Regions from separate parts of the Paraniabella yanshanensis genome, predicted to be linked through region 3. Evidence: riboswitches for the same ligand, from Rfam matches in the RefSeq annotation. Region 3 holds a riboswitch; each other region holds the start of a gene.
What was found. Region 3 has a riboswitch for cobalamin ahead of U0035_RS13140 (TonB-dependent receptor plug domain-containing protein). Riboswitches for the same ligand answer to the same signal wherever they lie in the genome.
Positions count from the first base shown of each region.

Region 1 (5,222 bases), 2.0 Mb from region 3:
TATAAGAATGATTTTCTTCAACCCCGCGAAGGTACATTAAAATTGTTCCCGTAGCAACCGTTTAATATCTGCTGTTAAACGATCGGTTTCCTTTGGCTCCAGGCTATTATAAACACCACGTATATTCCGGTTTTTGTCGATCAGTAAAAAACCACCGCCATGTACCAATCCCCCCGGAGCAGTGCTATCGGCATTTGCAGCCAGGTAATAGGATTTTTCCGCCAGGTTCATAATGCTATCCTGGTTACCCGTAACGAAATTCCACTTTGGAGCCGATACACCCAGTGCCTCCGCATATGCTTTTAGCCGGGGAACGGTATCCCGCTCGGGATCAATTGTATGGGATATAAATGATACGCGGTCATCTGCCTGGTAACCGTCGTATACTTTTTTGAGCGCCCTGGTCATAACCGGGCAGATGGTAGGACAGGATAAAAATATAAAATCGGCTACATATACCTGATCTTTAAAACTGGCATTACTTATATGATGGCCATCCTGGTTGATGAAATCAAAATCTGCAATGCGCGGATATACCGGCTTCCCATCAACCATTGTAGCTTCTCCCAAAATTGGTAAGCCCCCGTTCCCACAGGAACATAATACCAACATTATCATACAACCGAAAAAAAAGACGCGCTTCATCCTATAAAAATAGTTAAAAAGCACATGCCATCTGAAGTGAATTGCCGGATATGATGATAAGGAGGTAGCGTCTGCTCCTATTTTGATTTTAATAAAACGGCAGCAGATCTTCACCTGCTGCCTTATTCATTAAGATACCAGCTCAACACCTATTTTTTCGCGGGCTTTATGAGCCGCAGCCACCATATTTTCAAGCGCCTTTTTAGTTTCGGGCCATTTACGGGTTTTTAACCCACAATCCGGATTAACCCATATATGTTGTGCCGGCAAAAGAGTTGCCGCCTTTATCAGTAAATCCGTCATCTCAATAACAGACGGCACTCTTGGCGAGTGGATATCATATACTCCCGGCCCTATTTCATTAGGATATTTAAAGTGAGCAAAAGCCTGCAGTAATTCCATTTGAGAGCGGGAAGTTTCGATAGTAATTACATCAGCATCCATTGCGGCAACCTGTTCAATGATATCATTAAACTCGCTGTAGCACATATGTGTATGGATCTGTGTTTGATCGGCTACGCCACTGGCAGCTATGCGAAAGGCTTTGACTGCCCAATTAAGATACTGCAGCTGTTTGGACTTCCTTAGCGGCAAACCTTCGCGAATGGCGGCCTCATCGATCTGGATCATACTAATGCCCGCTTTTTCCAGCGCTAAAACTTCATCCCGAATAGCCAGCGCGATCTGGTTAGTAGTTACACTGCGTGGCTGATCATCGCGCACAAAAGACCATTGTAAAATAGTAACCGGGCCCGTCAACATACCTTTCATTACCTTTTTGGTTTGCGCAGCAGCAAAGCTGCTCCAGCGCACGGTCATGTCCCGGGGGCGACTGATATCGCCATAAATAACCGGTGGCTTTACACAACGGCTTCCATAACTCTGTACCCAACCGTTTTTAGTAAACAGGAAACCATCCAGCTGTTCTCCAAAATACTCCACCATATCATTACGTTCAAACTCTCCATGCACCAATACATCCAGCCCGATAGATTCCTGCCAACGGATAGCGTCAACAGTAGCTGCTTCAATAGCCTCTTCATATTGTGCCAGTGTCAGATCGCCTTTTTTATACCGGGCTCTCAATTGCCTTATATCATCGGTTTGCGGAAAGGATCCAATGGTAGTTGTAGGAAAAGCAGGAAGCTGAAAGCGGTTACGCTGCAGTTGCTGACGTATAGAGAAAGGGCTCTTTCGTGCAGCATCTGATTCATGAATGGCGGCCACCCTTTCTTTGACCGTTTTTTTGTGTACCTCCTCCGACTGCGCCCTGCTCTCAATAACATTTTTGTTGATCCGCAATAATTCCTCATTCCCCTCAACGATCTGGCTCAAGTCGGCTACCTCGTTTAATTTCTGTCTAGCAAAAGCCATCCAGTTTTTTATCTCAGGATCGATGGTCGTTTCCAGATCCAGGTCAATAGGACTGTGTAGCAGAGAACATGATGGCGCAATTATTATTCGCTCGCTACCTATTTTTTCAATGGCTTTATTGATGAAAGACAAGGATCTTTCATAGCAGTTTTTCCATATATTCCTGCCATCAACTACGCCTAGTGAAAGAATAAGATGATCAGGTATTGCAGCAAGCACTTCATTTAACTGTTCGGGAGCCCTCACCAGGTCGATATGCAAAGCAGCTACCGGCAGGTTAACGGCCAGTTGTGTATTGTCCAGCAGGCCTTCAAAATAAGTGGCTACCAGGATCTTTACTCCTGCTGTTTCCCTGGCTATATACCGGTAGGCACTGTCAAACGCTTCCTTTTCCTTTGCAGAAAGATCTAACGCTAAAAATGGTTCATCTAATTGCACCCATTCTGCTCCCAGCTGTTTCAGGCGGTTCAGTACAGCTATGTAGGCGGGTAGTATTTTTTTAAGCAGGTCGATTCTTTCAAAACCGGTTTCCTTTTCCTTGCCCAGTAAGAGATAACTCACGGGTCCGATCAAAACAGGTTTTGCCTTTTTTCCCAGCAACGCTTTCGCTGCCATATATTCTCCAAAAACCTTTTGGGAAAACAAATGAAATTCCTGATCTGCAGTAAATTCAGGCACGATATAATGATAGTTGGTATCCAACCATTTGGTCATTTCCATAGCCGTGATATCCAGGCCATCTTTCTGGTAACCCCGTGCCATTGCAAAATACAGATCCGTTTCACCATTGGTTTTTACATCGGTTAAAACGGGCGTATACCGTTTTGGAATGACACCTAACATCAGGCTTATATCCAGTACCTGGTCGTAGAAGCTGAAATCATTACAAGGTATCAGATCCATACCGGCCTGAAGCTGCGTTTGCCAGTTTTCTTCCCGGATCTTAAAAGCAATTCTCTGCAGATCCTTCAAATCAATGGTACCAGCCCAATACTGTTCGCAGGCTTTCTTTAATTGTCTTTGACTACCGATACGCGGGTAGCCGAGGTTTTGCGTTTTCATCAAAAATGTTTTAAAAATGAATAAATGCTTTTTACGTCCTTATCGCATAGTGGTAGAACCGGCCTGGATCCGGTAACTTCAGAAAATACCCGGCAAGCGATCGGTTCTATTATGCGATGGCCCGTCTTACTAAACAAGGCAGGTCTCCTGGCTTGTAATATCCCGGTCATCCTTCCCATGCCGCCCCTAGCAACACAGTGGATATAGCAGACCGGAACTTTTTTAATTACTTACAGTTGCGCGACAGCCCGTGATTCACACGCGGTTCCCTATTAATGCCGATTTACATCGGTAACCTCGCCTAGGGATGTGTTTCTACTAACACCCGGATGGCAAATCTATTTAATATAGACTAAAACACTACATTAAGTAAATAATTCAGTATATAGTACCACTAAATTAATTAAATGAAGAATAAAATAACAAAACAAATAGCATACATCCCCGGATTCAGTATTTTAAAAGGCAGCTCATTTTCAAAAAATAATATGCGCGCCGTTATCCCCCCGTTAGTGTTACACGAGGAAAGCAGGAATCGTAACCTGAAGCAATATTTCTTCTACCCACCTAGACAGCATGAATAATCTTGGCCAAATATTTTTTTGTGCAACCGTATGCGCAGATCACTTTTCATACAGTTCCTTTTCGTTCTCTATTTCTATTAAACCAAACGAGAAAAACCGTTATTATGGGCTTCGCGAAGGATGTCTGTATAAAGGCAGTGCTTAACCAAATTGTAATCAGCATATTATTGAAACAATTTCATTTTTCGAATCTTTACAATTTCGACCTGCATACTTTGATGGTCGGCTGCAGACTCAAATAACCTGAAATACCTAAAACTTTTTTCAAAATTTAACAGATGTTCCAAGGCCGGTTAGCTTTTCCCATTGTCAATCTAACTCTATACATTTGCGTCCCGAAAACTCTATGCAAGAAAAAAAATATACGCTGGCTGTTTTTGATTCAGACAGAGCAATGCTGAACGCATGCGCATTAATACTAAAAGAACAGGATATAGATATCCATGCTTTTGCTAATAGCGGAGACTTTGAGGATCAGCTCCAACATTCTGTCCCATCTGCTATTTTGCTTGATAACTCCATTTTACCACATGGCGGCCTTGAGGTATTACGTTTATTAAAACAACACAGTAAACTCAATAAGATCCCCGTCATTTATATGACCGGTAACGGCGCAATAGGCGACAAAGCACTAAGGCAGGGCGCGGAATATTTGCTGATCAAACCTTTTGATTTAATCCAGCTTATAGCCACCGTGCTCAGAGCCTGCGAGACCACTCACTAGTGCTGAATTATCCCGTTGGGGAGAGGCATGCATATCTTACTTTAATTGATAAAGATTACTGTTCGCTTTTGAATCAGGCACAACTTGACTCCCCTTTTACAATATCGGTAATCAAAACATGGCCTTCATCGAATAATGTAAAAACAAAATCCTGCTTTTTAACAGCGTCCTGGTGCATTATTTCGTGAGCAAAAACCAACAGGGTGATCACCTGTTGAATAAATTCATCTGATTCCGACTTTTCAAGCAGGTGAACTACCTGCTCATAATTTAATTGCATGTTCATAAGCGTTTGATTGAATTAATTATGGAAGCAATTGCAATGACACTTCCTATTCTTTTACATTTCGATGTATTCCTCAATGATCTTCCCGCATTTTTCTGCAAGTCTGGTTTCTTCTCCATCCTCTTCCCATCGCAACGTGTCAGGGTTCAATACTAGAGAAGAAATACTTTGATCGGGAAATACCACGGTATAGTAGGTTTTGCTTTTTTCCTCGTCGGCACGATACACAATGGTTATCTGACCATCAATACCAACATCCGATAAGCTTCCATGATATATCGCTATTTTCTCAGTCATATCGAGGCATCGCAATATCCGTTCCCAATATTCCGGCTACCACACAACATTTGATGGGATATTCATTTACAAATACTTGCTTCATGTGGCACCCTGATAAACCACGCCTTTATTCAGGAAAAAAATCATCAGCTGTTGACAATTTTCCTCAATCCAACATATTAGGGTTGACCGAACAGGGGTCAATGGTTCCTGGGCTGCCCGGTGTATCGGGACCGATACAAAAAAGGATCGGACAGCCTCGTTGAAG
Region 1 is NZ_CP139960.1:5,129,544-5,134,765, reverse strand. Features, by position in the region: gene U0035_RS21200 (hypothetical protein) at 1-21, opposite strand, end outside; gene U0035_RS21195 (SCO family protein) at 37-618, opposite strand; gene metE (5-methyltetrahydropteroyltriglutamate--homocysteine S-methyltransferase) at 775-3,081, opposite strand; cobalamin riboswitch at 3,202-3,396, opposite strand; gene U0035_RS21185 (response regulator) at 4,012-4,389, shown strand; gene U0035_RS21180 (hypothetical protein) at 4,463-4,675, opposite strand; gene U0035_RS21175 (hypothetical protein) at 4,730-4,972, opposite strand; gene U0035_RS21170 (hypothetical protein) at 5,121-5,222, opposite strand, start outside.
Region 1: another riboswitch for cobalamin. It lies ahead of metE (5-methyltetrahydropteroyltriglutamate--homocysteine S-methyltransferase); the one in region 3 lies ahead of U0035_RS13140 (TonB-dependent receptor plug domain-containing protein).

Region 2 (5,222 bases), 760 kb from region 3:
TAGAATATTTTCGGCCTTGGTGCCCAGGACTTTTGAAGCCATAATAGCGGCGATATTCTTACTGTCCTTCAGCTGCTCAAAACCTATTACTCTTACGTAGGCATAGTTTACAAGGAGATATAGAGACACAATAATAAAAATACCCCAGAAGATGCTACGTGGTACTGTTCGTAACGGATCTTTTACCTCGTCTCCGAAATTGATGGTTTGCTGGTAACCTCCATAGGTAAAGCTTACCGCAACCAGGCCGATCCCAAAAGCTTTGATATAGTCTGTAAAGGCTGTTGTTGTAGTAGTTTCGGGTTTTATAACAGGCGCGGCGGGCGCCAATAAAACAGATACGATCAGCAAAAGAACCATCCCTATTTTGATGATCATCAGGATATTCTGGGTACGGGAGCTTAGTCTGAGCCCCAGCATATTCACGCCATAAAAGATGATGATGGCAATGATAGCAAATAAAAGTTCTACGGTTTTGATCTCGGTTGATGCGGGAAACAATACCCCCGAAAGGTATTCACTGCCCACCAGGGCAACCATTGCCAGGGAAGCCGCATTACTTACCAGGATGATGCAATTGATGGCAAACGCTATAGAAGGATGATAGGCATAGGAAAATACCTTATAATATCCGCCTGTGGCAGGAATGCGCGAGCCTATTTCGGCATAGGTCAGCGCTCCGCAAAAAGCAACAATGCCTCCGGCCAGCCAGCAAAGGAAATAAGTCAGCACATCGGGAGTTGCCTTAGCTACATTTACCGGGGCTCTGAATATACCCATTCCTATTACAAAGGATACGCAGATCATTGTGAGATCGAAAAGACCAAGCTGTTTTTTCATGTATGAATTTTTGTAAGCAGTAAAGCTGCAATGGCGGGTATGCGTTGTTTTCTCAAGTCATGTGTTTAAAAGTCGAATGATTTACGCGGGGTGCTCCCTTTTTCTGAAAGCGTTTTGTTGGCACTGAAGATAAAGAATTATTGAAAGCTGATAATTCTCTGGTGGTTTAAATAATAAAGACTTCCATTTGCTGAACCCTTAAAGTTGCGGGCGGAATATTATTCATAATTAAAATATGCATATTTGTATACCAATATATATGGAGATAGCAGGCTACATAGCAGCATTATTAATTGGCCTAACCCTGGGCCTGGTTGGCGGTGGTGGGTCTATATTAACTGTTCCCATACTGGTATATCTTTTCCAGGTATCGCCGGTGCTCGCCACTTCCTACTCATTATTTATAGTGGGGGTGACCAGCCTGGTAGGCTCGATCAATAGCTTCGCCAATAAGAAAGTTGACTTTAAAACCGTTGTGGTATTTGGAGTGTTATCGGTCATTACCGTTTTCTGTATACGTCATTATCTTATTCCTCATCTGCCTTCATTTGTGAGTATTGCAGGGTTTCAGGTACCAGTGTCTCTTCTGACCATGTTATTGTTCGCTATTCTCATGATTGTGTCTTCTTTTTCAATGATCAGGGCAGAAAAGGAGAGCACTGTTGTTCGCCGGACCGGGGTTGGCTATATCGCATTGTATGGGATTGCTGTAGGGTTAGTAACCGGTTTGCTGGGCGCCGGTGGTGGCTTCCTGTTAATTCCTGCTTTAACGGTATTGCTCCGGCTTCCCATAAAGAAAGCGATTGGTACCTCGCTGGTGATCATTACACTTAACAGTCTTATAGGTTTTGCAGATGATGTAACTCATCATCAAATGAATTGGCCGCTGCTGCTAAAAATAACAGGGATATCTGTTATAGGTATTCTGGCCGGCTCAGTAATCAGCCAGAAATTAGACGGGGGCACTCTAAAAAAGAGCTTTGGCTGGTTTGTTTTATTAATCGGTATTTATATCATCTTTCATGAATTAACAGGTCTGTCCGGGCATTAACATCATGATGGGCTATTTGGCTAACTTTATAAATAATATGATAGAGTTAATTCGAAAACCCTGGCCCTGGTATATAGCCGGCCCGCTGATAGGGCTGATTGTACCCACTTTGTTACTGTAGGCAATAAACATTTTGGGATATCGGCAAACCTGAGACATATTTGTGCCGCCTGTATTCCGGCCAACATCCCTTTTTTTAAATACAACTGGAAAAAAGAAATCTGGAACCTGTTTTTTGTTGCAGGTATTCTCGTTGGCGGGTTTATAGCTGCGCATGGGTTGTCTAATGGGGACGCAGTATCCATAACACCCGCGCTGGCTGCCGAGCTTCGGACTTATAATGTTACCGATACCCGGCATTTATTACCACAGGAAATATTTAGCTGGCAACATTTATTAACCTTGAGGAGCTTTATATTGTTGGTGGTTGGCGGATTCCTCGTTGGCTTCGGCACCCGTTATGCAGGTGGCTGTACAAGTGGCCATGCCATTATGGGACTCAGTAATCTGCAATGGCCATCCCTGGTGGCAACCATATGTTTTATGACCGGTGGCTTTGTTATGGCCAATGTATTACTTCCAGTCATCATGAAATTATAAAACTGATTTAATGAACAATAAGGTTACTGATTTTGAAGTACAGCCTGATGACAATGCTCGCACCCCTAATACCGGTATTGCATATAATTTGAGGTATTTACTTGTAGGTATGGTATTTGGAATTGTATTTGTAAAGGCGGAAATCGTTTCCTGGTTTAGGATACAGGAGATGTTCAGGCTGCAGAGTTTTCATATGTACGGTGTAATAGGAAGTGCGGTGATCGTTGGCGTTATTTCAGTTTGGATAATAAAGAAGTTCGGTTTAAAGGCCATAGATGGAACTCCTGTTACTTTTCAATCTAAGAAATTTCATAAAGGACAGATTTTCGGAGGACTTATGTTTGGACTGGGTTGGGCCATGACCGGCGCCTGTCCGGGTCCTTTATTCGCACAGATCGGCTCAGGGTTTACCGTTGTGATAGTCGTGTTGCTCAGCGCTATTGCAGGTACCTGGGTATATGGTTATATAAAGGAAAAGCTCCCCCATTAAGAGAAAGCTTTCCTTTAACTATGAGCCGATACTAAAATATTTTATCGTAACTAGCTCTCTGTAGGGATCATCTGCCTTCTCGGGGGGCCGGCGTTTCCTCCGGCGCTTGTAACCATTGATGAATGTTGTAAAGGTGTTCCCGCTAAATTAAAACGTAAGCAATTCACTTATGCAAAAATGCAGCTGCCGGGCAAACGAAGTGAAACCAGCGGGGCAGGTATTTTAGGCCCCGTCTGTTCATGTTCAAACAAACTTAATACATTTCTGTACTTTTGCGGCGATTTTTGGTCTCCGCGGTTAGCGGAGTTAAAAGGGAAGTCCGGTGTGAGTCCGGCGCTATCCCCGTAGCTGTAAGGTTTACGGATTTCTAGAATCCAGTGTTTCGCTCATATCCACTGTGTGCCGGCCGGCGCATGGGAAGGGAGCCGGAATGAAGCCAAGCCAGAAGACCTGCCAATTTTCGCATTATATTATTCAGGCTTTCGGGTGAAAAGCGTGAAATGTAACCGCTGCTGCGTTTATGTTTCCTTTTGCCCCGCCATTCAACTAAAACACTTTACAAGTGAAAAAAGTAATTCTATCGATGTTGGCATTTGCATCAGCCACATCATTAAAGGCGCAACAAGAGGTGATGAATCAGGATCTGGAGAAGGTAACAGTAACAGCAACGAGATTTCCCAAAAAGCTGAGCGAAACAGGTAAGGTGGTGAATGTTATCAGCAGGGCTGATCTTGATAAGGCAGGAGGCAAAGACCTGTCCCAGCTATTGAACGAAAAGGCAGGGGTGATTATTAATGGCGCTAATACTAATCCGGGAAAAGATAAAAGTGTTTTTTTACGGGGAGCAGCTAATGCCTATACTGTTATTCTTATCAACGGTGTTCCGGTAAACGATCCTACTGGTGTAGGTGGCGCGTTTGACCTGCGAGTGCTGCCGGTTGAGTCAATAGAACGGGTGGAGATTTTAAAAGGAGCACAGAGCACTTTATACGGCACCGATGCAATAGCAGGGGTCATCAATATAATTACCAGGAAGGGGGAAGGAAAAGCCGCGAACTTGTACGGTGGAATTAGTTATGGAAGGTATAATACGCTCAAAGCGAATGCCGGATTAAACGGTAGCTTTAATGAATCTTCCTATAACATCTCTTTTATGCATGATGAAACCGGAGGTATTGCCGAAGCGAAAGATAAAATAGGCACACAAAGTTTTCCCCGTAATGGCATGTTGAGAAATTCCTTGAGTATTGATATAGATGGTGCGGTTACCAGTAACTTTCATGTTAAGCCATTTTTCAGGTATGCATACTTTAAAAGCAGCTTTGCCAATGATGCTTTTATCGGCGGAGGCAATCGTTTTGCGAGCGAGTTGCTTTCTGCGGGAACCCAGGCTCAGTATAGTTTCGACAAGGGATCGGTAACCGGTATTTTTTCTTTTGATAATGTAAAACGTGCCTATCCCGATGGATTTGTAAAAGCTTTTGAAGGAAATAAAAAAACAGCTGAGCTTTTTAACAGGGTGGATTGGCACCGGCATTTTCAAACCTTGTTAGGATTACGGTACGATGATATTACGATGAAAAATCCTAATGCAACCAGCCTCGACACCAGTATACAAATGATCAGTCCTTATCTCTCTTTATTTCTGAAAGACTGGAACGGTTTTAACCTTGAACTGGGCGGACGCCTTAATAACCATTCTAAATTTGGTAACACATTTACTTATTCCGTCAACCCATCCTACCTGGTTAATGATCAGTTTAAGGTTTTTGTAAATTACGGAACTGCATTCAGGGCACCGGCTTTGTCAGAATTGTATGGATCGTTTGGTGCAAATCCGCTGCTGAAACCTGAGGAGTCCAGAACACTTGAAGGGGGGATACAGTATATAGGCGTTGACGAAAAATGGAACATAAGAGTAGTTGCATTTAACCGTAATACAAAAAATATTATTGCCTATCAAAATCGACAATACACTAATTATAACAGGCAAAAGGACCATGGTATTGAAATTGAACCTACCATTAATATTAATGATGATATCCAGTTAAAATTATTCTACACTTTTGTTGAAGGTAAGGTAACAACAGCAGCGGTAAACGGCGATACCACTTATAATAACTTATTTAAGCGCCCCAAACACACATTGGGATTGAGCCTGGGTTATCAGGTAACACCAGCGCTATTTGTGAGCACAAACTTCCAGAATTTTGGTAAAAGAGCCGATCTTTATTTTGAATC
Region 2 is NZ_CP139960.1:3,902,742-3,907,963, forward strand. Features, by position in the region: gene U0035_RS16150 (APC family permease) at 1-840, opposite strand, end outside; gene U0035_RS16155 (sulfite exporter TauE/SafE family protein) at 1,100-1,891, shown strand; gene U0035_RS16160 (YeeE/YedE family protein) at 2,171-2,491, shown strand; gene U0035_RS16165 (DUF6691 family protein) at 2,502-2,981, shown strand; cobalamin riboswitch at 3,250-3,453, shown strand; gene U0035_RS16170 (TonB-dependent receptor plug domain-containing protein) at 3,544-5,222, shown strand, end outside.
Region 2: another riboswitch for cobalamin. It lies ahead of U0035_RS16170 (TonB-dependent receptor plug domain-containing protein); the one in region 3 lies ahead of U0035_RS13140 (TonB-dependent receptor plug domain-containing protein).

Region 3 (5,222 bases):
CTGCACGTTGAAGTCCAGCTTTATTGGTGAGAAGTATTTGTTGTACTGGGCGCCAATATTATACTGGTTTGAGTACTCGGGTTTTAACGTAGCGGAGCCAACAATGGTGTAGTATAAATCATTGAATGTGGGCATTCTGAAAATGCGTTTATAAAAGGAGCGAAAATTAAGGGGAATGGCTTCCCAGGGCATCCAGGAAAGGTTGATTGCCGGCGTCAATTCCTGTTTGTCGTCAGCGGCTTTGCCTTGCTTTACTTTTTCATTGATAAAGCTGCCTAGTAAATTTCCGGATATAGTCACAGGTTCCCAGGATAGTTCTGTTGCAACAGCCACTAATTTTGTTTGACGCGTAGGATAAGCGAAATCATCTAAATTGGATTGCATCTGGTGTAGGGTCCAGTCTGCCGCCAATGAAAACGTCCACCATTTTTTGAGTTCAAATTCATTTACCAAAGAAGTGTAATATTCCTGTTGTTTGTAAGTATTATGTAATGGGGCGCCGCCTATCTTTTTGATGGTAGTATCTAAATAGCGGGTAAGATCATTTGCATATTTAAATTGAAGCAGCAGCCTGTAGCGCGGCGAAAACCGGTGCTGCAAAGAGCCCTGTGTGAAGAAGTTTCGATCCCATAGCCGTTGCGAATTGTAAAAACGTTCTGCCACAATGGCTCCGGGTAAGCCTCGCTCTGAGTTATAAAAGTACCCTTGTATTTTCCAGTGAGTGGCGCTGTCTTTATTAATATCCTGAACCGCCAACTCTACTCTTTGAGAGGCAACGCCGGCATTTTGCCGAACAATGGTGGTGTCGTAAGCCCATTTTTTATAGCGGGTTTTATACCGGCCATGTGCATTGATAAGCTCTGCACTGATTGTCGTTGCTATATTGTCGGCCAGTTTTTGTTGCCAGTGTATAGAAGGATTGATAAGCCCGAATGAACCCGTTTTAAACGCAGCCTTTACCTGGTATGATTGGCTGTCCTTAAAGGTGGGTGGCAGGGCTTTTATATAAATGGATGATGCAGCGCCAAAGCTTTTGGCAGATTGAAAGATGTCCGGGTTTTGACTATTGTGTAACGATACTTCCTCAATATTGTCAAGGGAAAACTTCCCAAGATCGACGATGCCGTTTTGCGCGTTGCCCAGTTGCATTCCATCATAAAATACACCCACATGTTGTGTTCCCATGCCTCGCACATTTACGGTCTTTAATCCGCCAATGCCGCCATAGTCCTTTAATTGCACACCCGAAAAGTAGCGGATCGCATCTGCGATAGAAAAACTGTTTAACCGCTGCAATGCATTGCCTGATAGTACCTGAACTGGCGAGACCGATGCGACCAAAGACCTCTTTTTGCTGCCGCTCACCTGCACTTCCTCTAACTCCCGGGTAATAATGGTATCACGCCATTGTGCGCCAACGGGGTGAGGGCTTAGTATCATAAACAGCAATAAACATAAGCCTGCCAGGGCTTTTAAAACATACTGCATTAACTATTTGATTAAATGAATCAAACAGCTTTGCGAACAACTGAAAACAAATATGTTGCTATAAAAGCATTTGCGTTCAAGCTTCAGTCCACGAAAGCTTAACATCTGTCTGCTTTGGCAGGTCTCCTGACTTGTTCTCATTTTGAGCAGCCTTCCCGTTCCGAACGGTTTTCAGAACAGTGGCTAAGATTTGTCAAAATGTCTTTTTAGAACTTACAGTAGCGGGACTGTTCAGGATTTGCACCTGATTCCCTTTTAATCAATAGCGCCCGGAAGGCGTATTAAACCAATGCGGCGCGAAGGTAGGTGTATTTTTTAAAGAAGGGGTATGAATTATAAAGGAAAAGGAAAAAGGAAAAAGCTGCAATGCCCTAAGGGATTACAGCTTTTGAAAAAAATGCGTATAGGTTTATCAGACTTAGAACATTACTTTTCATTTACAACCTGCACGGTTTGCGAATACCGTTTGGCCCCATCCTTATCAACCTGGGCGATGCGTATAAATAAGGTCTCATCTTCAGGATCTTTTGCTACATCACTTTTATTGCAGGCGCTGACAATAATCAGAATGGCTAATACTATCAGCGATGCCTGTTCCCGCTTTTTAGCAGACCTGAACCCGCCAAAAGTCAATACCGCTAATAAGGAAATACCCAGCATCATACCCAGGTTGTCTCTACCGATCGTTAGTTCATAATTTATAGTGCTGCTGCTATACCCGTCGATGGCTTTGGTCTCCACCGTTTTAATTGCTGCAAAGGTTTTACCATCAACCGATCCTTCAATATCAAAATGGCTATTATTGTTTTCCGCTTCAGTTGTCCAGTTGATATATAAGTTGGCTTTTCTTCGGGTGGCTTTAATCGTTCCAAATGTCACCGGCAATGCAGCATTATCCAACACCTTATAAATCGCATTACCAGACAATGAGGCGGCATAAAGCGTTCCGTTCTCGGCTTCGCCGAAAGCTACAATACCCGTTGGAAAGCCGGCATCCGGTAATTGAAGCATCTGCGTTCTGTCGGGCGTGATCACCCACTGGTTACCAGACAGGAAATCAGCAAAAATATAATACCCCGTTAGGGAGGAGAATTCCGAGCCCCGGTATACAAAACCTCCGGTTACGGATTGACCCCCTGTGGTATTATCGCGGCCGTAAGTGTAAATGGGGCTTACATAACTTGACTGCGGCAAACACCCTGAAGTATTATAAGGTAATGAACCTTCATAGCATCTCCACCCGTAATTAACACTTCCTGTATTAGGGCCAGGCACGTAATTGATCTCTTCCTGGGCGCCCTGCCCTACATCGGCAATCCACATATCTCCGTTAGCCCGGTCAAAACTCCATCTGAAAGGGTTTCTAAGGCCTAGGGCCCAGATCTCATCTCTTACATTGGCGTCTGCTACATAAGGATTATCAGGGGGAAGGGTATAGGGAAGCGTATTGACATTGATGCGAAGCATTTTACCGAGCAGGCTATTTCCATTCTGGGCATTATTGGACGGGTCGCCGCCGCCACCACCATCTCCGGTAGCCAGGTACAGGTATCCATCAGGACCAAAAAGTATCTTTCCTCCGTTATGATTATCCTCACCGGGATGAGGGATATTGATAACAATTTGCTTTGAAGCGGGGTTAGCGCCGTTACCATTGCCGCTATTTACGGTGTAACGGGCCACTTCCAGGCTGAAGTCGGGACGGGTATAGTAAACAAACAGGAAGCCATTGGTTGCATAATCAGGATGGAATGCCAGGCTGAGCAAGCCACCCTCCCCTGCGGTACCAACATCACTAACCGTAAGGAAGTCCTGGATATAAGCGAGATTATCATCATATACGCGGATCGTACCGCTGCGCTGTACAACAAATAGCCGGTTGGTACCATCACCGGCATTTACAATGTCAATGGGTGCTGCCAGGCCATTGCCTGAAATTACTGCCTGGTAGCCAATGTCGGGAGTTTGTGAAAAAGCCTGAAGCGTAAAAAGGAAGTATGCCCAAAAGGACAAGCGGGTGTTGAGGGCGCGTTGGGTCATAAAATAGTTTAGAGGGTTAAAAACTATCAGCAATGCTCCAATGCAAATATTGAGCCGTTCCACAGCTCTTAATTACTTAAACCCAAGATATTCTAAAACTTAATGTTCTTGCGGATGGTATCCATAAGGGCATTTAAGCCGTTCCATGTGCCCAGGTAAAACTGGTCCTGCTTAAAAGAAGGTTTAAACTGATTTTCCACTATAGTTTTGGTTTCATCGTCACTAAGCAGCCGCAATACAAATGGACCGTAATCAATCCTGATACGTCGTAATTGCCTGCTGATGCTTACAGACATACACCGGTCGCTTTTGCCATGCATGCCCGACCACTCATCCAGCAGCAGCTTATTACGTTGGTCAAAGTTATCGGTTGTTATTCCCGGATCGTTTACGGTGGTAATCCTGATTGGGATCAGGTTGCTTTTCTCGAATACCCTGGCCAGAGAGTCCAGCTTTTTCTCTTCGCCGGGTGCGAATATGTTCTCGTAATCGTACACATGATTAATATCAGCCGGCGTTGCAACCTGCTGCGTTGGAAGGATCACTTTAGCTTCCGTTTTAGGTTTTGCAGCGGTACTATTGACTTTGCCCGAAGAATTACATGCTGATAAACATATAACAAGGCCCGCTAACAAATACCATTTGTTATATAATATATAACATTCCTTACCTTTTAAAGAAAGGAGTTTACTTGCACGGAATTTTTGAAAAGTTGCTGTCATAATAATGGAACGATTACGCCGTTTTATACCCGGAAACCCCTTATAGGCAAAATCGATGCCATTATAGATAAAATCTATTGATTCAGCATCAAAGGCATTACCAACATCAACAGCTCTTCACTTTCATCCTGCTCAACTGGTTTAATCAGTCCTGCCTTGGTTGGTGTGCTCAGTTCGAGGTATACTTCTTCGCTATGCGTGCTGTTCAGCATTTCAATTAAAAACTTAGCATTAAAGGCAATTTGCAGGTCTTCGCCATTATACTGGCATTTCATACGCTCATTACCCTCAAAGCTGAAATCCACATCCTGCGCCGCTAATTGTAATTCGCTGCCGCTGATGGTTAATGCCACCTGGTAAGTGCTCTTATTACTAAATACACTTACACGACGGAGCGCTCCTAAAAATTCTGTGCGGATTACAGTAAGCCGATATGGGTTTTCAGTAGGAATCACCACTTTATAATCGGGGAAGCGGGCATCAATTAAACGACAGCTTAAGCGCGTGGTGCCATGCGTTACGAAAAAGTGGTTGGTATTATAATTTAAAGTGATAATATCATCATTATCAGGCAATGCAGACTTTAACAGGTTCAGCGGTTTACGGGGAACAATAAAATTATCACCCCCCGTTGCCTGGGCATCCTTACGCTTGTAACGTACCAATCGGTGTGCGTCAGTAGCAACAAACTGAATACCATTCTTATCCAATTCAAAGAAAACACCTGTCATAGCCGGGCGCAGGTCATCTGTACTGGTTGCAAACAGGGTTTTATTAATAGCGGTTACCAGGGCCGAAGAGGTCATCGTAAATGATGTAGTGTCATCTGCTGCCGGCTCTTTGGGGAAATTATCAGGGTTTTCGCCCATTACTTTATACTTACCGCTATCGCTGGTAATTTCAACACTGAAATTTTTATCGATATTAAAAGTAAGTGGCTGATCTGGTATATTTTTTAATGAATCGATCAGG
Region 3 is NZ_CP139960.1:3,146,391-3,151,612, reverse strand. Features, by position in the region: gene U0035_RS13140 (TonB-dependent receptor plug domain-containing protein) at 1-1,488, opposite strand, end outside; cobalamin riboswitch at 1,588-1,794, opposite strand; gene U0035_RS13135 (PQQ-dependent sugar dehydrogenase) at 1,915-3,528, opposite strand; gene U0035_RS13130 (TPM domain-containing protein) at 3,621-4,073, opposite strand; gene dnaN (DNA polymerase III subunit beta) at 4,325-5,222, opposite strand, start outside.